2 regions of the Janthinobacterium sp. CG_23.3 genome follow, and region 1 is predicted to be linked to the other one. Evidence: predicted binding sites of a transcription regulator. Region 1 holds the regulator's gene; the other holds the start of a gene.
The links. Region 1 encodes HrcA, which represses chaperone genes, less so after heat shock. Its sites were predicted from a motif close to TTAGCACTCNNNNNNNNNGAGTGCTAA; they were not measured.
Positions count from the first base shown of each region.

Region 1 (11,424 bases):
CTTCAACCCGGCCAAGCTGACGATCCACGCCGGCGACGCGCTGAAGTTCGACTTCGCGACGATCCCCGTGCCCGAGGGCAAAAAGCTGCGCGTCGTCGGCAACCTGCCATACAACATATCCAGTCCGCTGCTGTTCCGCCTGGCGGAAATCGCCCCGCTGGTGCAAGACCAGCACTTCATGCTGCAAAAGGAGGTCGTCGAACGGATGGTCGCCGCGCCCGGCAGCAAGACCTACGGCCGGCTGTCGGTGATGCTGCAATGGCGCTACGACATGCACCTGCTGTTCATCGTGCCGCCGACCGCGTTCGACCCGCCGCCGAAGGTGGAGTCGGCGATCGTGCGCATGATCCCGCTGGCCGAGCGCCTGCCGTGCGACCTGGAAACGCTGGAGGCGGTCGTCATGAAGGCGTTCTCGCAGCGCCGCAAGGTGATCCGCAACTGCCTGGCCGGCATGTTTACCGAGGCGCAGATCGTCGAAGCCGGCATCGATCCGAGCATGCGCCCGGAGACGGTGGGCCTGGCCCAGTACGTCGCGCTGGCCAACCTGCTGAAGGCGCCGGCGTAAAGGCCGCGGCGGACGTCAAAAAACCAGCGCCCCTCGCGCTGGTTTTTTTTACGTCCACCGCCGCGTCCGCCACGAAAAGCCGGGCAAAAAAAAGCCCGCTGGTAAAAGCGGGCTAAATCCAATTCTTGGAAGAGTTGGAGGAGACAGATGCATTATGCTGTGGCGCCGCATATAACGCCAATTTATATTTCACATATCGTTCATATGGAATTTGAATATCTGCCTTCCTATTTAGATGCAAGTGACCAGTACGTTGCCGACGGCGGCCGTGCCCATCACACCGGCGCCGTTGGCGACGCTGCATGTCTGGTTGGGGGCGTTGGGTTGCGGCGGCACCACCACCACGCTGTACGGCGTGCCGTCGGCAACCACGGCGAACTGGAAGGCGACGCTGGCGGCGGCGGTCCCGGTCACGGTGATGGTTTCGATCTTTCCGTTCGCCAATTTCACGGTGTTGCCCACTTTTAAGCCCGTCACGCTGCCGCCCAACAAGCGGGTCTGGCGCGTGCAGACGACGGTCGCGGTAATCGAGGTGAAGTGGCCGGCGCTGCCGCTGCCGCCGGCGACGCTGCAATTCATGTGCGCCGGCTGGTTCGCCGTGATGTTATACGCGGTGCCATAGTCGATTTGCTTGGGGAACGTGAAGCTGGTATCGCCCTTCTTTGGCGACACCGTGTCGCCGTTGTTCGTCAGCACCAGGTCGTTGTCGCTCACCCCGCTGAGCGTGCCGTTGACCTGGAACGATTCCTTGCCGCCGCAGGCGGACAGGCTCAGGACGATGGCCAGCGCGGCGAGGGTGCGCGGATAAGATAGTTTCATGTGTGTCTCCAGGGATAAATGGTGCCGGCGGCGCCCGGCCCGGCGTCGGTAGGGTTATTCGGGAACGCAGGTGACGGTCAAGCCGTTAAAGTCGGTTGTCGGCATGGTGCCGCCGCCGTTTGGCAGGCTGCACACCTTCCCGGGGGAGGACTTGAGCACGCTCACGCCGTAGTTATTGCCTTCGCCAACCGTGAAGGCGAAGGTGAAGGCGCCGCTGCCGGTCTGGACAAGCTGCTCCGGGGCGTTGATCAGGGTCACGCTTTCGCTAGCCTCGAGGCCGCTGACGGTGCCGCCCAGCTTGTGTTGCTTGGTCAGGCAGGAGATCACCACGCTGGTGATGTTGAAGTTGGACGCCTTGGCCTTGCCGTTGAGCACGGTGCAATCGGCGCCGGTCGGCTGTTTGTTGATCTGCACGTCGTAGTTCGACTCGGAGGCGATCCGCTCGGTAAACGCGAAGGTGCCGGCGTTGGCGTCCACGTCGAGGGTGGCGCTGCCGTTCTTCAGTTGCAGCCCGGTTTTCGAGAGGCCGACGACGCTGCCGCCCAGGCTCAGGTTGCCGTCGTCTTTGCCGCCGCAAGCGGCCAGGGTGGCGGCGCAGGCGAGCGCCAGCATCGAGCGCATATACAAGTTTTTCATACATTCTCCAAACGAATCAGGTAACGGGGCCGGCGCCGCGCGTGCGCGCTCGCGGCAGCTATTTTAGTCTATCCGGCAACATCCGGGCTCCCCCTGTTGTATCTCCCTGTAACAATTTTCCCCTTGCGCGGCGGCGCGCCCGGCGCCGCGCACGCAGGCCGGCGGCGCCGATAAGTGCGACAATACGGCCATCCACAGCGAAGCCCCCCATATCCATGAAGCAGTTACGCCCGCCCCGCCCGAAAGCCATGCTGTTCGACCTCGACGACACGCTGTGGCCGATCGGCCCCGTCATCGCCCGCGCCGAGCTCGCGCTGCACGACTGGCTGGCGCGGCATGCGCCGCCGGTGGCGCGGCGGTTTTCAATCGCGCAGTTGCGCGCGCGCCGCCTGGCCCTGCTGGCCGAGCGGCCCGAGTTGCACATCGACCTGGGCGAGCTGCGCCGCATCGGCCTGCACGCCGCCTTCGAGGAGGTCGGCGCCGACGCCGCCAAGGTGGCGCCGGCGATGGCGCTGTTCCACGCCGCGCGCAACGCCGTCACGCCCTACGCCGACGTGTTGCCGGGGCTGGAGAGGCTCAAGGGCACGATCTTGCTGGGATCGATCTCGAACGGCGTGGCCGACCTCGACAGCATCGGCATGGCCCACCATTTCACGGTGTCGCTGGCGGCCAACCGCTTCGGCCGCGCCAAGCCGGACCCGGCCATTTTCCACGCCGCCTGCGCGGCGCTGGGCGTGGCGCCGGCCGAGGCGGTCTACGTCGGCGACGATTTGCAGCTGGACGTGGTCGGGGCGCAAAACGCCGGCATGCGCGCGCTGTGGCTGAACCGCCTCGGCGGCGAGGCCCACCTTGAAGCGGGCGTGCGTCCGGACGCTATTTGCGCGACGTTTGACGAACTGCTGCTCTGGCTCGACGGCCATGCGGAAGAATGATGCACGGCGCGCCTGCCAGCGTGCATAATGGAGCCAAGTAACTAGCGCACCCCGCGTCTGCCGAGAATAGACTTATGCAACTCGATATCCGTGCCCAAACACTGCTCAAAGCCCTGGTCGAGCGCTACATCGCCGACGGCCAGCCGGTCGGTTCGCGCGCGCTGTCGAAGATCTCCGGGCTGGAGCTGTCGCCGGCGACCATCCGCAACATCATGGCCGACCTGGAGGAAATGGGTTACGTGTCGAGTCCGCACACCTCGGCCGGGCGCATCCCGACCCCGCGCGGCTACCGCATCTTCGTCGACACGCTGCTGACGGTGCAGCACATCGACGAGCACGCGGTCGAGTCGCGCATGCGCCTGCAAATCCAGCAGCCGCAGAAAATGATCGCCAACGCTGCTCAAATGCTGTCGTCGCTGTCGCAGTTCGCCGGCGTGGTGCTGAGCCCGCGGCGCGAATCGGTGTTCCAGCAAATCGAATTCCTGCGCCTGTCGGAAAAGCGCATCCTGCTGGTTATCGTCGGCCCCACCGGCGACGTGCAAAACCGCCTGCTGCTGACCGCGTCCGACTACACGCCGGCGCAACTGGTGCAGTCGGCCAACTACATCAACCAAAACTACGGCGGCCTGTCGTTCGACGACGTGCGCATCCGCCTGCAGGGCGAGCTGCGCCAGTTGCGCGACGATATGGGGCGGCTGATGCAGGCGGCCGTCGAGGCCGGCAGCGAGGCGATGGCCGACAACTCGGACGACATGGTCATCTCCGGCGAGCGCAACCTGCTCAGCGTCAGCGACCTGTCCTCGAACATGAGTTCGCTGCGGCAAATGTTCGACATGTTCGAGCAAAAGACCGGGCTGATGCAACTGCTGGACGTGTCGAGCAAGGCCACCGGCGTGCAGATCTTCATCGGCGGCGAGTCGAACCTGGTGCCGATGGACGAGATGAGCGTGGTCACCGCGCCTTACGAGGTGAACGGCAAAATCGTCGGCACCCTCGGCGTGATCGGGCCGACGCGCATGGCCTACGAGCGCGTGATCCCGATCGTCGACATCACGGCGAAGCTGTTATCGAGCGCGCTCAGCCAGCATTGACGCGGCGCGCCACATAGGAAAGACCCGCGGCGCGTAGCGTATTATGCCCGGTGCGGGCAAGCAACCTTGATGCAGTTGCCGTAGATCGCCAGCGCGTGCTCGGCAATCTTGAAGCCGCGTTCCTCGGCCACGCGTTGCTGGCGCAGCTCGATTTCCTCGTCGAAAAACTCTTCGACGCGGCCACAGTCGAGGCACACCAGGTGGTCGTGGTGCGAGCCTTCGTTCAATTCGAAGATCGCCTTGCCGGTTTCGAAATGATTCCGGTTTAGCAAGCCGGCTTGCTCGAACTGGGTCAGCACGCGGTAGACGGTGGCCAGGCCAACGTCCATATTGTCGGCCAACAGGACCTTATACACGTCTTCGGCCGTCAAATGGCGTACGGGGCTGCTCTGGAAAATGTCCAGAATCTTTAGGCGGGGCAGCGTGGCTTTCAGGCCGCTGGCCTTCAGATCGCTAGGATTGTTACTCATGTTTTGCTCGCATATGGTTCATGTGCTTTATCATATAGCGTTTTAGCACTTCTGCTCAATCGAATTGAGGACACTTATGCGCGTAACCACGGCTTTATCGCCATCTTTGCTGCACCGTATTGCGTCAAGGACGCCACTGCTCGCCGGCCTGGTGTGCGCCGCGCTGGCGCTGTCCGGCTGCGCGGGCCGCAGCGTGCTCGGCGAGAAGCCAGCCGCGACCAAGGAAGGCGGCGCCGCCGTCGAACCGGCCAGCGGCGCGCAGACCAGCACCGTGACGCCGCTGCAAAAATTCCTGTGGGTGTTTTCGCCCTACCGTCCGGTGATTCAGCAAGGTAACTTTATTTCCGAGGAAATGCTGGCGCAGTTGAAAGTCGGCATGAGCCGCGAGCAAGTCCGCTTCATCCTCGGCACGCCCCTGCTGACCGACGTGTTCCACGGCGAGCGCTGGGACTATCCGTTCCGCCTGGCCAAGGGCAATGGCGAACTGACCACCAGCCGCGTGGTCGTCTTCTTCAAGGACGGCAAGGTCGAGCGCTTCGAGGGCGGCAACCTGCCGACCGAAAAGGAATACATCGCCCGCATCGCCGGACCGGCCCCGGCCTTGACGAGCGCGGCGCCGGCCCCGGCGGCGAAGCCGCCGACGCCCGCGCCGACGCCCGAAGTGACTAAATAATTCCTTGAGAATAGCGATGACCGAACTGAAAATTGCAATTGCCGGCGCCAGCGGACGCATGGGCCGTATCTTGATCGAAGCGATCGACCAGGCGCCCGACGCCGTGCTGGCCGGCGCTCTGGACGTGGCCGGCGCGCCCGGCATCGGCCAGGACGCCGCCGCCTTCCTCGGCAAGCCGGCCGGCGTGGCCATCGCCTCCGAGCTGGCCGAGGGCCTGGCCGGCGCCGCCTACCTGATCGACTTCACGCGCCCCGAGGGCACGCTGAAGCATGTGGCCTACTGCGCCGAGCACGGCATCAAAATGATCATCGGCACCACCGGTTTCGACGCCGCCGGCAAGGCGGCCATCGCCGCCGCCGCCGAAAAGACCGCGATCATGATGGCGCCCAACATGAGCGTGGGCGTCAATGTCACGCTCAAGCTGCTTGAAATGGCCGCCAGGAGCCTGTCCGAAGGCTACGACATTGAAATCGTCGAGGCGCACCACCGCCACAAGGTCGACGCGCCGTCGGGCACCGCGCTGCAAATGGGCGAAGTGGTGGCGGCCGCGCTCGGGCGCAACTTGCAGGAGTGCGCCGTCTACGGCCGCGAAGGCGTCACCGGCGAGCGCGACCCGTCGACGATCGGCTTTGCCACCATCCGCGGCGGCGACATCGTCGGCGACCACACCGTGCTGTTCGCCGGCATCGGCGAGCGCATTGAAATCAGCCACAAGTCGAGCAGCCGCGCCACCTACGCCCAGGGCGCGCTGCGCGCCGCGCGTTTCCTGGCGGGCAAGACCAGCGGCCTGTACGACATGCAGGACGTGCTGGCGCTGAAGCGCTAACCGCGAGCGCCGCCCGACGATGAACCCGACCCTCGACAACCATTTCAGCCTGGCGCGCTATTGGTCGCAGGGCGACGCGATCAGCCACGCGGTGGCCTACGTGTTGCTGGCGATGTCGCTGCTGAGCTGGTACCTGATCCTGTCCAAGGGCTGGAGCGCCTGGCGCATCCGCCGCAGCGCGGTCGCGCTGGACGCGTTCTGGGCCGCCCCCAGCATGGCCGACGCGGTCGCCGCGCTGACCCTGGCGGACCCGGAACAAGTCTACGCGCCGCTGGCGCAGCACGGCGCCGCGCACCTGGCGGCCGCTGGCGGCGCCTCGCTGGGCGCCGAGATGGAACCGGCCGAACAAATCACCCGGGTCCTGCGCCTGGCGATCCACCGCGGCGGCGCCCGGCTGGAAAGCGGCTTGACGCTGCTGGCCTCGATCGGCTCGACCGCGCCCTTCGTCGGCCTGCTCGGCACGGTCTGGGGCATTTACCACGCGCTGGCGGCCGTCTCCAGCGCCGGCGTGGTGCAGATCGACAAGATCGCCGGACCGGTCGGCGAGGCGTTGGTGATGACCGGCATCGGCTTGTCGGTGGCGATTCCCGCCGTGCTGGCCTACAACGGCTTGAACCGCGTCAACCGCCTGACCCTGGCCGAGCTGGACGCGTTCGCGCACGACCTGCACGCCTACCTGACCAGCGGCGCCCGCGCCCGGCGGCACTAACCGGCGCCCGCCGGCATTCGCGTAAAGGAGGAGGCACGATGTCTTTTGGCAGCTTCAACCACCACCGGCAGCAGCCGCTGATGGCCGACATCAACGTCACGCCGATGGTCGACGTGATGCTGGTGCTACTGGTGATTTTCATCATCTCGGCGCCGATGTTCACGCACGCGGTCAAGCTTGAGCTGCCGCGCGCCCAGGCCGCCGCCGCGCCGCGGAACCCCGGCGCCACCGTCACCCTGGCGATCGACGCCGCCGGCACCGTGTTCTGGGACAACGACGCGCTCACCCCGGCCGAGCTGGGGGCGCGCCTGGCGCGGGCCGCCGCCCTGCCGGCGCAACCGGAACTGCAGCTGCGCGCCGACAAGGCCACCCGCTACGAAGCGGTGGCGCAAGTCATGGCGGCGGCCCAGTCCAACGGCCTGAGCAAACTGAGTTTTGTCACCGACCCCAACAAAGAAAAGAAATAATATGCCAAGCGCCATACTCAACGGCAGTGCCATCACCGACTGGACCAGCTTCCACGAACAATGCAAGCGCGCCCTCGGCTTTCCCGAGTTTTACGCCGACACCATGGACGCCTGGGTCGACTGCCTGAGCTACCTGCGCGACGAGGACGGCATGACGCAATTCCTGCTCAAGCCCGACGAAACGCTGGAAATCGTGGTGCGGGACGCCGAGGCGATGCGCCTGCAAGTGCCGGACATCCTCGAGGAAGTGACTTTTTGCATCGCCGGCATCAACGAACGCTACGAGGACTACGGCGAAAAACCGGCGCTCAAGCTGGTATTGCGCTGAACCCCGCGGGATTTTCATAGGTCGGCTTAGCCCATCGGGCGTAACCCGACTGGCGTCGGCAGCGGCCCGGCGTCGGATGACGCGTTCGGCTAATCCGACCGACGATTCTCGATCAGCCCGACCTGCTTGCCGTACGGCTCGAGCAGCTCGGCCACGCGGATGCCTTCGCATAAATCATCGTGCGCAGTCCTTTGATCATCTCGTTCCCCGTTTAATGGTTGAAAACCCCACGCTGCCATCGAATCCGCGCAAGCAATTGGAAAATAAACAAGAGTGCGCCGGCCGCGGGGCGGCCAGCCAGGCATCGACCTGCTATCGGGACGCATGAACCCAGTATAATGCTTGGTTCATATTCACTTTTGGCCGCACATCATGCAAGATAAATATAGTCCCGCCGACGTCGAACAAGCCGCCCAATCGCACTGGAAGGCGATCGACGCCTACAAAGCCGTCGAGCACGACCCGCGTTTCCCGAAGGGCAAGTACTACGCTTGCTCGATGCTGCCTTACCCTTCGGGCAAGCTGCACATGGGCCACGTGCGCAACTATACGATCAACGACGTGATGTACCGCTACCTGCGCATGAACGGCTACAACGTGCTGATGCCGATGGGCTGGGACGCCTTCGGCATGCCGGCCGAAAACGCCGCGATGGCCAACAACGTGCCGCCGGCGCAGTGGACCTATTCGAACATCGCCCACATGAAGCAGCAGATGGAGTCGATGGGCCTGGCGATCGACTGGTCGCGCGAAATGACCGCCTGCACCCCCGAATACTACAAGTGGAACCAGTGGATGTTCCTGAAGATGCTGGAAAAAGGCATCATCTACAAGAAGACCGGCACCGTCAACTGGGACCCGGTCGACCAGACCGTGCTGGCCAACGAGCAGGTCGTCGACGGCTGCGGCTGGCGTTCCGGCGCGCCGATCGAGAAGCGCGAAATTCCGATGTACTACGCCCGCATCACCGACTACGCCGAGGAGCTGCTGGCCTATGTCGACGACAAGCTGCCGGGCTGGCCGGAGCGCGTGCGCACCATGCAGACCAACTGGATCGGCAAGTCGACCGGCGTGCGCTTCGCCTTCCCGCACCAGATCGCCGACGCCGACGGCGCCCTGATCGGCGAGGGCAAGCTGTACGTCTTCACCACCCGCCCCGACACCGTCATGGGCGTGACCTTCTGCGCCGTGGCGCCGGAGCACGCGCTGGCCGCGCACGCCGCGCAAAGCAACCCGGCGCTGGCCGCCTTCATCGCCGAGTGCAAGCTCGGTAGCGTGATCGAGGCCGACATGGCGACGATGGAGAAGAAGGGCATGCCGACCGGCCTGTTGGTCACCCATCCGCTGACCGGCGCCCAGGTCGAGGTCTGGGTCGGCAACTACGTCTTGATCACCTACGGCGACGGCGCCGTCATGGGCGTGCCGGCGCACGACGAGCGCGACTTCCTGTTCGCCCAAAAATACGCGCTGCCGATCAAGCAGGTAATCGCCGTCGAAGGCAAGCAATACTCGACCGACGCCTGGCGGGAATGGTACGGCGACAAGGACAGCGGCGTCTGCGTCGACTCCGGCAAATACGACGGCTTGCACTACGCCGCCGCCGTCGACGCCGTCGCGGCCGACCTGGCCGAACGCGGCCTGGGCGAGAAGAAAACCACCTTCCGCCTGCGCGACTGGGGCATTTCGCGCCAGCGCTACTGGGGCACGCCGATCCCGATGATCCATTGCGCCGACTGCGGCGTGGTGCCGGTGCCGGAAAAAGACTTGCCGGTGATCCTGCCGGAAGACTGCGTGCCGGACGGCAGCGGCAACCCGCTCAATAAATACGAAGCCTTCCTGCAGTGCGACTGTCCGCAGTGCGGCAAGCCGGCGCGCCGCGAAACCGACACGATGGACACCTTCGTCGATTCGTCGTGGTACTACATGCGCTACACCTCGCCGGGCAGCAAGGACGCCATGGTCGACGCGCGCAACGACTACTGGATGCCGATGGACCAGTACATCGGCGGCATCGAGCACGCCGTCATGCATCTGCTGTACGCGCGCTTCTGGACCAAGATCATGCGCGACTTCGGTCTGGTCAAGTTCGACGAGCCCTTCGTCAACCTGCTGACGCAGGGCATGGTGCTGAACGAAACCTACTTCCGCCAGGAAGCGTCCGGCAAGAAGGTCTGGTTCAATCCGGCCGACATCGACCTGACGCTGGACGACAAGGGCCGAGCGCAAGGCGCGACGCTGAAGTCCGACGGCCAGCCGGTGCAGATCGGCGGCACCGAGAAGATGTCGAAGTCGAAGAACAACGGCATCGACCCGCAGGCGCAGATCGAGCAGTACGGCGCCGATACCGCGCGCCTGTTTACGATGTTCGCCTCGCCGCCGGAGCAGACGCTGGAATGGTCGGGCAGCGGCGTCGAGGGCGCCAACCGCTTCCTGCGCCGGGTTTGGGCCTACAGCTACGCCCAGGCGCCGCGCATTGCGATGGCGCTGGCCTCGGCCCCGGCGGGCGCCGCCAGCGACGCGCAGAAAACCCTGCGCCGCGAATTGCACAAGATCCTGCAGCAGGCCGATTACGACTTGAAGCGCATCCAATACAACACCGTGGTGTCGGCCTGCATGAAGATGCTCAACACGCTGGAGTCGGCCAAGCTCGACGACGGCGCCGCCTCGGCCGCGCTGGTGGCCGAGGGCCTGGCGATCTTCCTGCGCCTGCTGAACCCGGTCGCGCCGCACATCACCCATGTGCTGTGGCAAGAGCTGGGCTACGCCGGCGTGCATGGCGACATCCTCAACGCGCCGTGGCCGCAGGTCGACCCGGCCGCGCTGGAACAGGCCGAGATCGAGATGATGATCCAGGTGAACGGCAAGCTGCGCGGCTCGATCACCGTTGCCAAGGGCGCCGACAAGGCCAGCATCGAAGCGGCCGCGCTGGCCTGCGAGAGCGTGCAGAAGTACATTGACACCGCGCCGAAGAAGATCATCGTCGTGCCGGGCAAATTAATCAGCATTGTGGTGTAGACGATGAGCGCTTTCATGACGATTCAACGGGCCCGCGTGGCGGGCTTGATGTTGCTGGCGGCGCTGGCGCTGTCGGCCTGCGGCTTCCACCTGCGCGGCGCGAACGGCAGCTTCAACCTGCCGTTCGCGACGCTGTTTATCACGCTGCCGAAATTGTCGCCGCTGGCGATCGACTTGAAGCGCAACATCCGCGTCAATGGCGGCACCGAGATCCTCGAGGCGCGCGACGGCGCCGACGGCATCATCGACGTGCTGAGCGATCCGGACACCACCCGCGGCAAGACCATCCTGTCGCTGAGCAACAACGGCCGGGTCCGCGAGTACCAGCTCAGCTACACCATCGTGTTCCGCGTGCTCGACCGCCAGGGCACCGAGTTGCTGGGGCCGACGACGATTTCGCTGACGCGGCCGATCAGCCTCAACGAGTCGCAACTGCTGGCCAAGGAAACCGAAGAGGCGCTGCTGTACCGCGACATGAAGTCCGACATGGTGCAGCAGATGATGCGCCGCATCGCCGCCGTCAAGCTGGCGCTGCCGGCGATGTCGGTGCCGTCGGCCGCGGCACCCGCCGCCGCGGTCAAGCCATAGGACGGCGCCATGCAATTGCGGGTTGAAGCGCTGGACGGCCATTTGGGCAAACCGCTGGCGCAGTTGTACGTGATCAGCAGCGACGAGCATTTGCTGGCGCTGGAGGCGGCCGACAAGATCCGCCGCGCCGCCCGCGCCAACGGCTACTCCGAGCGCGAGGTGCTGACCGTCGAGCGCAGTTTCAAGTGGGGCGAGTTGCTGGCGGCGAACCAGGCGCTGTCGCTGTTCGGCGACAAGAAGCTGATCGAGCTGCGCATCCCGACCGGCAAGCCGGGCAAGGACGGCGGCGCGGCGCTGCAAAGCTA
Region 1 covers NZ_JBJXIB010000008.1:44,641-56,064, reverse strand. Annotated here, with positions in the region: gene rsmA (16S rRNA (adenine(1518)-N(6)/adenine(1519)-N(6))-dimethyltransferase RsmA) at 1-565, shown strand, start outside; gene ACFDR9_RS04305 (hypothetical protein) at 797-1,384, opposite strand; gene ACFDR9_RS04300 (hypothetical protein) at 1,439-2,020, opposite strand; gene ACFDR9_RS04295 (HAD family hydrolase) at 2,236-2,952, shown strand; gene hrcA (heat-inducible transcriptional repressor HrcA) at 3,027-4,043, shown strand; gene fur (ferric iron uptake transcriptional regulator) at 4,085-4,513, opposite strand; gene ACFDR9_RS04280 (outer membrane protein assembly factor BamE) at 4,590-5,186, shown strand; gene dapB (4-hydroxy-tetrahydrodipicolinate reductase) at 5,203-6,012, shown strand; gene ACFDR9_RS04270 (MotA/TolQ/ExbB proton channel family protein) at 6,032-6,721, shown strand; gene ACFDR9_RS04265 (biopolymer transporter ExbD) at 6,760-7,188, shown strand; gene ACFDR9_RS04260 (barstar family protein) at 7,190-7,516, shown strand; gene leuS (leucine--tRNA ligase) at 7,889-10,531, shown strand; gene lptE (LPS assembly lipoprotein LptE) at 10,547-11,119, shown strand; gene holA (DNA polymerase III subunit delta) at 11,129-11,424, shown strand, end outside.

Region 2 (11,424 bases), on a different contig from region 1:
CGGCAACAATGTCCGTCCGTTTGCCGCGTTGGCGCGACCTCGTGACGCAACAGTTGGCGCATCACCTGGTCGGCGTAGTCGTTCGGGAAGCAGCCGGCAAAGCCGATCAGGTGTACCGGCTGGCCTGGGAAGGCGTTGACGATAGGCCGCCCCGGATAAACGTGGCCCGAGCTGGGCGGGTCGGCGCCGAAGATGGCGCGCGCCACCTCGGTGCGCCCGGCCCCCATCGGACCGGCAAAGCCGAGGATTTCGCCTTGCTTGGGCGTGACATCAAGCGGGCCGAAGACGCCGGCGCGGGCTAGGCCGGCGGCGCGCAACAGGGTCGTGTCGGTGGCAATGGGATCACGTTCGGGGAATTTTTCCTCCAACGCGCGCCCGACCATTTTCAATACGATGTCGTCGATGGCGATATCGCGGAAAGCGTCGGTGCCGACGTATTTTCCGTCGCGCATTACCGTCACCCGACGAGTCAACAACGTTCAGTTGTGCGCCGCCGCATGGGCAGCGAAGCTCAGTGCGACTGGAGGCGCGCGACGATCAGGTCCCACTGGGCCGGGGTGACGGGGGTGATCGACAGGCGGCTGCCTTTTTTGAGCAGCAGCATATCTTCCAGTTCCGGGATGTGGCGCAGCTCGGCCAACGGCAGCAGGCGCGTCTTGCGCGTGCCGCGCACGTCCACGCTGATCCAGCGCGGCTGCTCCGGCGTCGCCTTCGGGTCGAAATATTTGCCGCCGGCCTCGAACTGGCTGGCGTCGGGGTAGGCCACGCTGGCCACCTCGGCCAGACCGGCGATGCCTGGCTGCGGGCAGCTGGAGTGGTAGAACAGCACGCCGTCGCCGAGCTGCATGCCGTCGCGCATGAAGTTGCGGGCCTGGTAGTTGCGCACGCCAAACCATGGCACGGTGTGCGCCGGCGCCGCCATCACGTCGTCGATGCTGACTTCGTCGGGCTCGGATTTCATCAACCAATATTGCATGCGGGTGGACTCCTGGGTGGAAGATTGTGCGCGGTCGGCTTGGTTTGACTGTAAGCCGGCGGCGAGCACCAACATACGCGGACGTAAAAAAGCGGCTGCGCATCGGGTGATGAAGCAACCGCTCTGAATGAGGAACCCCGCATGTGCCGTTATGCCGGCATCCCGAACCAAACGGTTCAAGGTGGTCACAGTTAGTTCAATTTCGGGTTCGTCGGACTAGCGACGCTCACTCCCATCAAACAAAATTCCGCAACCGGTGCACATAAATGGTTCAAGGAATATATGGCAATCGCGAACACTGCAGGGTAGTGCCGAAGTTTACTCTTATGCCCACGCATGTCAAACGTATTTCGTTGATTAAAACAGATTTTCCTGCGGCGTCAGGGCGTCGTCGAGCACCGCGTGCATGGCACCCAGTTTTTCCTTGACTTCCAAAATGCTGAACTCGGACAGTGGCCCCTGCGGCGATTTGGAGGACAGGAACTCCGCCGCCACGCCCAAGGCGGCCAGCACCGCGATGCGGTCGTTGCCCTTGATTTTACCGGCGTCGCGGATCGCCGTCATTTTGCCGTCGAGGAATTTGGCCGCTTCGCGCAATGCCCTTTCCTCGCCTTCCTTGCACACCATGCGGTAGGGCTGTCCCATGATCGTGACGTCCAAATGGGTCATCAAGCGTCCTTCTCTTCAGCGGCTTCGGCCAGTCCGGCCTGGACCAGTTCGGGAATTTTTTCAAGCAGGGACTCGACCCGCAGATGCGCCTCGCTGATGCGCTGCAGATACACCGCGTTTTCGGCGCCCAGCGCCGCGTTAGCCAGGCGCAACTCGGCGTTCTCGCGGCGCAGCGCGTGCGTCAGCTCGGCCAGCAAGTCGATTTTTACGGATAGGTCTTGGAATTCGGAAATCATCCCGTCACTATAGGGAACAGCTCTAAAGGCGTCAATCGAATCGCACCACTGTTACCGATATTTACAATAATACATTAAAAATTTCTTTCGTGGCAACTTTTTAGCCGCTGGCGCCCCGCCCCGCCGCGTTTTCATTGTCCTTTGCCGCCCGCCCGCCCGCCGACGACGCGGCGCGGCGCCTGCCGGCGGGCATCCCTGTCGCGCCGGTCTATACCGCCTTCCCGGCACGCTACGCCCGGGCGGCGCGTTTGCGTTGGCGCAACGGCTGTGCATTTGCGGCCCGAAAAACCGTCTATCGATATGAAATAAATGTGTGCACCCTTGAAATACCCCCATACCGTCCCTATAATTGGCACTCGTTAGTAGAGAGTGCTAACAACTCTTTCTCGCCGCGGCAAGCTTGCTTGTTACGGTAATCGACTGAAGACGGGCATGGCCACAGGCCGGTCTCGTAATCATTTAGCAACATCTATCCATTGAACTTAAGGAGTTTTGTATGAATCTTCGCCCTTTGAACGATCGTGTCATCGTCAAACGCCTCGACCAAGAGACCAAAACTGCGTCCGGCCTCATCATTCCCGATGCAGCTGCTGAAAAACCGGATCAAGGCGAAGTACTCGCCGTAGGCAATGGCAAGATTTTGGACGACGGCAAAGTGCGTCCTTTGGATGTCAAAGTCGGCGACCGCGTCCTGTTCGGCAAATACGCCGGCCAGACCGTCAAGGTCGACGGCGACGAACTGCTGGTGATGCGCGAAGAAGACATCATGGCGATCGTCGTCCGCTAAGCGGCTCGCATCGCTTCCGATACATTCACGAAATTCAGGAGAAACAAACATGGCAGCTAAAGAAGTAGTATTCGGCGACGCAGCGCGCGCCAAAATGGTTGAAGGCGTCAACATCCTCGCCAACGCAGTCAAAGTCACCCTGGGCCCGAAAGGCCGCAACGTCGTGCTGGAGCGCTCGTTCGGCGCCCCTACCGTCACCAAGGACGGCGTCTCGGTTGCCAAAGAGATCGAACTGAAAGACAAGCTCATGAACATGGGCGCGCAAATGGTCAAGGAAGTTGCTTCCCGCACCAGCGACAACGCCGGCGACGGCACCACCACCGCCACCGTTCTGGCCCAGGCAATCGTGCGCGAAGGCATGAAATTCGTCGCCGCCGGCATGAACCCGATGGACCTGAAGCGCGGTATCGACAAAGCTGTTGCGGCGACCGTCGAAGAGCTGGCCAAGATCTCCCGTCCTTGCACCACCACCAAAGAAATCGCCCAAGTCGGCGCGATCTCGGCGAACTCGGACTACTCGATCGGCGAGCGTATCGCTGAAGCGATGGAAAAAGTCGGCAAGGAAGGCGTTATCACCGTTGAAGACGGCAAATCCCTGAACGACGAGCTGGATATCGTTGAAGGTATGCAATTCGACCGCGGCTACCTGTCGCCTTACTTCATCAACAACCAAGAGAAGCAAGTTGCCATCCTGGACAATCCATTCGTCCTGCTGTGCGACAAGAAAATCTCGAACATCCGCGATCTGCTGCCGGTACTGGAACAAGTCGCTAAAGCCGGCCGTCCACTGCTGATCATCGCCGAAGACATCGAAGGCGAAGCGCTGGCCACCCTGGTTGTGAACAACATCCGCGGCATCCTGAAAACCTGCGCAGTAAAAGCACCAGGCTTCGGCGACCGCCGCAAAGCCATGCTGGAAGACATCGCTGTCCTGACCGGCGGCCAAGTCATCGCTGAAGAAGTCGGCCTGACGCTGGAAAAAATCACCCTGGCCGAACTGGGCCAAGCCAAGCGTATCGAAGTCGGCAAGGAAAACACCATCGTCATCGACGGCGCCGGCGAAGCTGGTTCGATCGAAGCGCGCGTCAAGCAAGTGCGCGTGCAGATCGAAGAAGCGACCTCGGACTACGACCGTGAAAAACTGCAAGAACGCGTGGCCAAACTGGCCGGCGGCGTTGCCGTGATCAAGGTTGGCGCAGCCACCGAAGTCGAAATGAAAGAAAAGAAAGCCCGCGTTGAAGATGCACTGCACGCCACCCGCGCCGCCGTGGAAGAAGGTATCGTTCCTGGCGGCGGCGTTGCCCTGCTGCGCGCGCGTGCCAACATCACCGTCAAAGGCGACAACCCGGATCAAGAAGCGGGTATCAAGATCGTTCTGCGCGCAATGGAAGAGCCACTGCGCATGATCGTTCAAAACGCCGGCGAAGAAGCTTCGGTTGTGGTTGCCGCCGTGTTGGCTGGTTCGGGTAACTACGGTTACAACGCGGCCAACGGCACCTACGGCGACATGGTTGAAATGGGCGTTCTGGACCCAGCCAAAGTGACCCGTTCGGCGCTGCAAAACGCCGCTTCGATCGCTTCGCTGATGCTGACGACCGACTGCATGGTCTGCGAAATCTCGGACGACAAAGCAGGCGGCGGCATGGGCGGCGGCATGGGCGGTATGGGCGGCATGGGCGGTATGGACGGCATGATGTAATGCCAGCCCGATGAGCGCGCCGGCGACGGCGCCTCGTCAACGCTAAAAAAGCCCGCAAGGTTCGCGCCTTGCGGGCTTTTTCTTCGTCTCGACGGTGGCGAATATGTGCTGCCTGCCGCAAAAGCAGAGGGCGCGCCGGGGCCGCTTGTTGCCGGTCGCCGGCCTTTGCTTTAGTATGGCCGCCACATCATCCAACAAGGCTAACGAGCATGCCGCAACGCCCATCTTCATCGTCGAAAACCACCGTGATTGTCGGCGTACTGGCCGGTCTGCTGGGAGCGGGTATCGGCGCCTATTATCCGCGGCGCCCGGCGCCGGCGGACGCGCCGACGCAAGCTCAGCGAGCGGCGTCCGCCCCCAAGGCAGGCGCCGTGGCCGGCCGCAGCAAGGAGCAGGCGTCGAAGGCCTTGATGGCGCTGCCGGAACTGCAAGCGTGGTCGGCCTTCATCGAGAAGAACTCGGGCGGCGCCGCCCATGGCGCGCTGATCGAGTACGACCTGACGCCGCGCCTCATCAACGGCAAGCGCTACTGGCAACTCAGCTTCGTCGAAAACAGCGCGGAAGCGGCGCACCGCTGGGAAAGCTTCCTGGTCGCCAGCGGCAGCGACGAGATCCTGGTCGAGGACCCGGCGTCCGACGAGCCGCTGAGCCTGGAACGCTGGCGCCGCGAAAAACAGCCGATGCGCCGCCGCGGCGGCGTCGCCGCGCCGCTCTAGTGTGCTAGCGTTCTAGGCCGGCTTCACCGCCCGCGGCGCCTGCGCCACGCCCTGCACCCGTCCCACCCACCACACCGTCAACAGCGTCAGCGCCGCGGCGACCCAGCCGTTGACGCCGTAGCCGCCGATGTGGCCGGCGCTGTCGGTGTGCAACGTCAAGCCGCCGACCCATGCGCCCAGGCCGCTGCCCAGTTGCTGGACCGCTGAGCCGGCGCTGAGAAAGGCGCCGCGCCGCGCCGGCTCCGGTATCGTCGTCATCAAGGCCTGCAACGGAATGTTGCGCCCCGAAATAGATACCATGAAGAAGGGGAAGAAGGCGATCAGCGCCAGCAGCGGCAGCTGCGGCAAATGGGTCATGCACAGGATAGGCAGTATCGAGAACAGCGCGACCCAGCGGTAAACCCGCGCTTTGCCGTAGCGGTCCGACCAGACGCCGATGCGGCGCGCGGTAAACAGCGTGGCGGCGCCGCCGGCGAGGTAGATCCAGGTGATGTCGGCCGGCGCGACGCCCAGGTTGCTGACGATCACCGGCGAGATGAAGGGAATGATCAGCATCGCGCCGGCCATCGACAGGCCCGACAGCAGGAAGGCGCTGAGATGGCGTGGCACTGTGAACAGCGCCAGCAGATTCGGCAGGGCCTGGGCCAGCGTCGCCGGCTTGGCGCCGCGGTGCGCGGTCAGCGCCGGCAAGACCCGCGCCGCGCCGATCCAGATCAGCACCGACAACAACACCAGCAGGTAGAACGGCGAGGCCCAGCCGAAGTGCGCCGCCAGCACCACGCCGATCGGCACGCCGGCCACCGCGGCCAGGCTGAACGAGGTCATGACGACGCCGGTCGCGGCGCCGCGCCGCTCGGCCGGAATGATGTCGCCGATGATGGCCATGATGATCGAACCGAGCACGCCGCCGGTCAGGCCGGCGAAGGCGCGCGAGAGCACCAGCACGTGGAAATTGGGTGCCATCGCGCAGGCCAGGTTCGACAGCGTGAACAGGCAGAACATCGACAACAACAATTTCTTACGGTCGAAGCGGTCGATGTAGGTTGCCGCGAACAGGCCGGACAGGCCGGCGCACCAGGCGTAGGCCGACACCGCGCCGGCGACGGCGGCCGGCGAGATCGCGAACGCCCGCATCAATTGCGGCGCCAGCGGCATCATCACCATGAAATCCATGATGACGGTAAATTGCGTCAAGGCCAGCAGCCACAACAGGGCGCGCTCGCGCCCGGGGGAAAGGGGAAGGGTCGTCATATTTTTTTGTTTGGTTGGAATTGGTTTGTTTGACATTAATCGAGTTGTTCGATGTCGGCGGCGGCGCGGCGCAAAATCGCCCGCACGCCGGCCAGCCGCGCCTCGCTCGCATGCTCCGTGCGCACCCGCGCAATCACCACCGCCTTCAATTCGTGCATCAGTTGGCGCAAGTCGTCGCCGCCCTCCGGTGGCGCCGCCATGCGCGCCAAAATGGCGTCGACGAACTGGCGGTTGTCGTCGAGGAAGGTTTGCCCTTCCGGGGTGATGCTGTGCAGCTTCTTATTACCGTCCAGCTCGGCCGAGACGTGGCCAAGGTCGAGCAACATCGACAGCAGCGGGTAGATCGCACCGGGACTGGGCGCGTAGCTGCCGCCGGCGCGTTGTTCGATTTCCTTGATGATTTCGTAGCCGTGGCGCGGTTTCTCGGCAATCAGTTGCAGCACCACGTAGCGCATCGCGCCGGCGTCGAAGCGTTTCGGGCCGCGTCCGCCGCCGTGCGGCTGGGAGTGTAGGTGCGCCTGCATGCGGTGTTGTCCGCGAAAAAAATGAAACATGTAAACCTCCATAAGATATATCGCAATAAGATATATCTTAACTGATAATTTTCATTTTTCAAGCTTTTTTGCAAGCCGTCTTGCAACGCTTCTATAATTGCCGACATGACCTCATTGACCCTCCGCCAACTCGGCCCCGACGATCTGGACGCCTACCGCGCGCTGCGGCTGGCCGGCATTCTGGAGGCGCCGGCCGCGTTTTGCACCACCCACGCGGCGGAAAGCGCGGTGCCGTTGGAGCGCATGCGCCAGCGTCTGGTGCACACGGCGTACCAGCGCATGTTCGGCGCCTTCCACGACGGACGCCTGGTCGGCTGCGCCGCGCTGTCGCGCGAGCCGATCGCGCTCATCCACGACCGCGCCAATATCTGGGGCGTGTACGTGGCGCCCGGCGCCCGCGGCGGCGGGCTGGCGCGGCAATTGATGCACGCCTGTATGGCGCACGCGGCGGCGATCGGCGAGCTGCGCACGCTGACGCTGTCTGTGCGCCGCGGCAACGACGTCGCCGAGGCGCTGTATGCCAGGCTGGGCTTCGCCGTCGTCGGCGCGTCGGACGATGGCGAGCAGCTGCGGATGGCGATGGGGCTGTCCCCCCGCGCGTGAATCCGCCCTTTCCCTGAAGAAGCGCGAAGCCCGTCCCTCGCGAACCGGCGAAAATACCGCGAATTCGCAAAAATACTGTCATTCCGGAATCGTTTTGCGGTATATATGCAGGCGATGGTACGCAAACGACGTCGACAGACGAATTTCCGTTGCCAGCAAACGCACTTCCGCTTCGTATCGCGGATAAATAAAAAACCTGGAGAACCAATGTCACAGTTGGAAACAAAAGATGGAATGGGGCCGATGCCCCGCCAAATTCCCTACATCATCGTCAACGAAATCTGCGAGCGCTTCAGCTTTTACGGCATGCGCAACGTCCTCACGCCATTCCTGATCAGCACGCTACTCATGTTCATGCCGCTGGCCGACCGCGCCGGCGAAGCCAAGCACGTGTTCCACACCTTCGTCATCGGCGTGTATTTCTTCCCGCTGCTGGGCGGCTGGCTGGCCGACCGTTATTTCGGCAAGTACAACACGGTTTTCTGGCTCAGCCTGGTCTACTGCGCCGGCCACGCCTGCCTGGCCTACTTCGAGGCCAACATCAACGGTTTCTATTTCGGCTTGTTCCTGGTGGCGCTGGGTTCGGGCGGCATCAAGCCGCTGGTGTCGTCCTTCGTCGGCGACCAGTTCGACCGCAGCAACAAGGGCAAGGCCAAGCTGGTCTACGACATGTTCTACTGGAGCATCAACTTCGGCTCCTTCGGCGCCTCGCTGCTGATCCCCATCCTGCTGCGCGACTACGGCCCGGCGCTGGCCTTCGGCGTGCCCGGCGTGCTGATGTTCATCGCCACCATGGTGTTCTGGCTCGGCAAGAAGAAATACGTCCACGTGGCGCCGGCCCAGGCCGACCCCGACTCGTTCACCAAGGTCGCCCGCACCGCCCTGTTGGCCGCCAAACCGGGCCAGGCCCGGCCCGGGCTGAGTGTGGCCCGCCTGGGCATGGCCGGCGCCATCGTCTGCCTGTGCATGACGCCGAAATGGGGCTTCGTCATCGCCGCCTGCAGCGCGCTGGTGCTGCTGCTGGCCTGCGGCGGCGTCGGCACGGCGATGCAGATCGAGCGCGCCCGCGGCGCCCACCCCGACCACGCGGTCGAGGGCGTGCGCGCGGTGCTGCGCATCCTGATCGTCTTCGCGCTGGTCACGCCATTCTTCTCGCTGTTCGACCAGAAGGCCTCGACCTGGGTGGTGCAGGCGACCGCGATGGACAAGCCGAGCTGGTTCCTGCCGGCGCAAATGCAGGCGCTCAATCCCTTGCTGGTGATGTTGCTGATTCCCTTCAACAACCTGTTGCTGTACCCGCTGGTGGCGCGCATGGGATTCAACGTCACGCCGCTGCGGCGCATGACGGCCGGCATCGGCTTTTCGGCACTGTCCTGGGTCGTCATCGGCGCGATCCAGATGAAGATGGACGGCGGCGAGCACATGTCGATCGTCTGGCAGATCCTGCCTTATATGCTGCTGACGATGGGCGAGGTATTGGTGTCGGCCACCGGCCTGGAGTTCGCCTACAGCCAGGCGCCGGCGTCGATGAAGGGCACCATCATGAGTCTGTGGTTCCTGTCGACCACGGTGGGCAACCTGTGGGTGCTGATCGTCAACGCCGGCGTCAAAAACGACGCCGTCAACGCGTATATCCAGACCACCGGCTTTAGCGTGACCGCCTTCCAGATGTTCTTCTTCGCCGCCTTCGCGGCGCTCGCCATGCTGGCGTTCGGCTGGTACGCCAAACGCTACCGCATGGTCGACAACTACCGCGGCGTCCCGGCCGCCGCCGCCCTCGCCACGGCGTAACACGCCGGCCGCGCCGCGCTAAACTTTGTTCCCCATTTACAACGTTTAGCGCGGAATTAGACTATTTTGTCTACCCAAACCCCTCCGTACTGGTCCACACTGTTCCACAGCGCAACATAACTGGTGCAACCAGATGCGCCGTTCCGACGCCGCCGCGAGGCGGCCGGGGCAACATGTATCCATTTGTACATTCCTGGAGGGAATCAATGAACACACTTGCACGCTCAACCGTATCGCTGGCGGTCCTGGCCGCCTGCGCGCTGCCGGCCCAGGCAGCCGACGGCCCCGTGGTCACCGTCAGCGGCTTCGGCACGGCGGCCCTGACCATGACCGACAACGAGCGGGCCGAATACGCCCGGCCGAACCAGGTCGCCGGCGCCAAAAAGGACCCGCGCACCGGCGTCGATTCGAATCTCGGCATCCAGGCCACGGCCAAATTCAACGACCGCCTGTCGCTGACCGGCCAGGGCCTGGTGCGCAAATACGCCACCGACCATTTCGGCGCGGAACTGGCCTGGGCCTTCGCCAAGTACAAGCTGTCGGACGACTTCAACGTGCGCGTCGGGCGCATCGGCCTGCCGGTCTATATGATCTCGGACTTCCGCAACGTCGGCTACGCCAACACGATGATACGGCCGCCGGCCGAGGTCTACCGCCAGGTCACGGCCGACTATTTCGACGGCGTCGACCTGATCTACCAGCACTCGTTCGACGACACCACCGTCACCGCGCAGTTCGGCCTGGGCCAGTCCAAGGCGCGCCAGCCGAACAACGCCCGCATCGAATACAAGCCGGTGACGGCCTTGCACGTGCTGCTGGAAAACGGCCCGTTCACCTTGCGCTTCGGCCGCGCCGACGCCACGTTCTCGGTGCGCGACAACGCCAGGCTGAACGGCCTGCTGGCCTCGCTGCGCAAATTCGGTCAGGGCGCGGTGGCCGACCAGCTCGACGTCAACGACGTGAAAGGCTCGTTCACCTCGCTCGGTTTCGGCCTCGACTACAAGAACTTCCTGGTGCAATCCGAGTACGCCGTGCGCAAGACCGAGTCGCGCGCGGTGATGGACACCAGCTCGTGGTACGCGATGTTCGGCTACCGCTACGGCACCGTCACGCCGTACTACTATTACGGCGACATCAAGCAGGACAGCGCGCGCGGCTTCCCCGGCATGCCCGCCGCCGGCCCGCTGGCGGCGCTGACCGCCGGCGCCAACTCGGTCGCCAAGGCCGCGCTGCAGTCGACCCACGCGGTTGGCCTGCGCTGGGACTTCCACAAATCGGCCGCGCTGAAGGTGCAGATCGACCGCGTCAAACCGCGCGACGGCGCCGGCGCCTTCGTCAACGCCGCGCCGGGCTTCACCGGCCCGGTCAATGTGTATGCCGCCGGCATCGACTTCGTCTTCTGAGGAAAACAGACATGAGAATCAAAATCGACACGCTGCTGGTGTTGACCGGCCTATGCCTGGGCAGCCTGCCCGTTTTCGCGACCGAAATCGCGGTGATCGTCAACCCGAAAAACCCGGCCACGCGCATGTTCAGCGAACAGGCCGGGCAGTTCTTCATCGGCAAGTCAAACCAGTTCACGCCGGTCGAGCACAACGAGGGCGCCGCGCTGCGCGCCGAGTTCCATCAAAAGGTGTTGGGCAAGGAGCCGGCGCAAGTGAAGGCGATCTGGTCCAAGCTGGTGTTTACCGGCAAGGGCCAGGCGCCCAGGGAGTACGCCTCCAGCGCCGAGGTGAGGAAGGCGGTCGCGGCCGATCCGAGCGCGATTGGCTACATTGAAAAATCGGCCGTCGACGATAGCGTGAAAGTGATTTTGTCGGTGCCGTAAGGGCGCCGGCAAGCCAACAAGGGCGTCCCGCGGGGCGCCTTTTTCATTTCTTTGCCTGTGCTTTGGCCTGACGTTCGCGGCGCGCCGACGCCGCGCGCCGGCCTCAGGTGGTCACGCTGGGACTGCTGCGGCCGGTGCTGGCGGCGATGCCGGCGACGCTGTCGGCCAGCGCGATCAAGCCCGCCAGCGCCAGCTGCGTCGGCATGTGGTGCGCCGCCGGGTCGGCTTCGTAGCGCTCCAGATACAGCCGTAGCGTGGCGCCCTCGGTGCCGGTGCCCGACAGGCGCAGCACCACGCGCGAGCCGTCCGTCATG
Region 2 covers NZ_JBJXIB010000025.1:166-11,589, forward strand. Annotated here, with positions in the region: gene ACFDR9_RS08665 (hypothetical protein) at 1-452, opposite strand, end outside; gene ACFDR9_RS08670 (EVE domain-containing protein) at 512-976, opposite strand; RNA gene ssrS (6S RNA) at 1,107-1,286, opposite strand; gene ACFDR9_RS08680 (cell division protein ZapA) at 1,334-1,645, opposite strand; gene ACFDR9_RS08685 (hypothetical protein) at 1,645-1,881, opposite strand; gene groES (co-chaperone GroES) at 2,378-2,668, shown strand; gene groL (chaperonin GroEL) at 2,718-4,367, shown strand; gene ACFDR9_RS08700 (hypothetical protein) at 4,577-5,083, shown strand; gene ACFDR9_RS08705 (MFS transporter) at 5,096-6,334, opposite strand; gene ACFDR9_RS08710 (PadR family transcriptional regulator) at 6,370-6,858, opposite strand; gene ACFDR9_RS08715 (GNAT family N-acetyltransferase) at 6,994-7,491, shown strand; gene ACFDR9_RS08720 (oligopeptide:H+ symporter) at 7,735-9,282, shown strand; gene ACFDR9_RS08725 (hypothetical protein) at 9,489-10,685, shown strand; gene ACFDR9_RS08730 (hypothetical protein) at 10,697-11,110, shown strand; gene ACFDR9_RS08735 (alpha-D-glucose phosphate-specific phosphoglucomutase) at 11,214-11,424, opposite strand, start outside.
Region 2: groES (co-chaperone GroES) is a predicted target of HrcA. The motif match lies at 2,231-2,257, and genes of this name have one in related genera.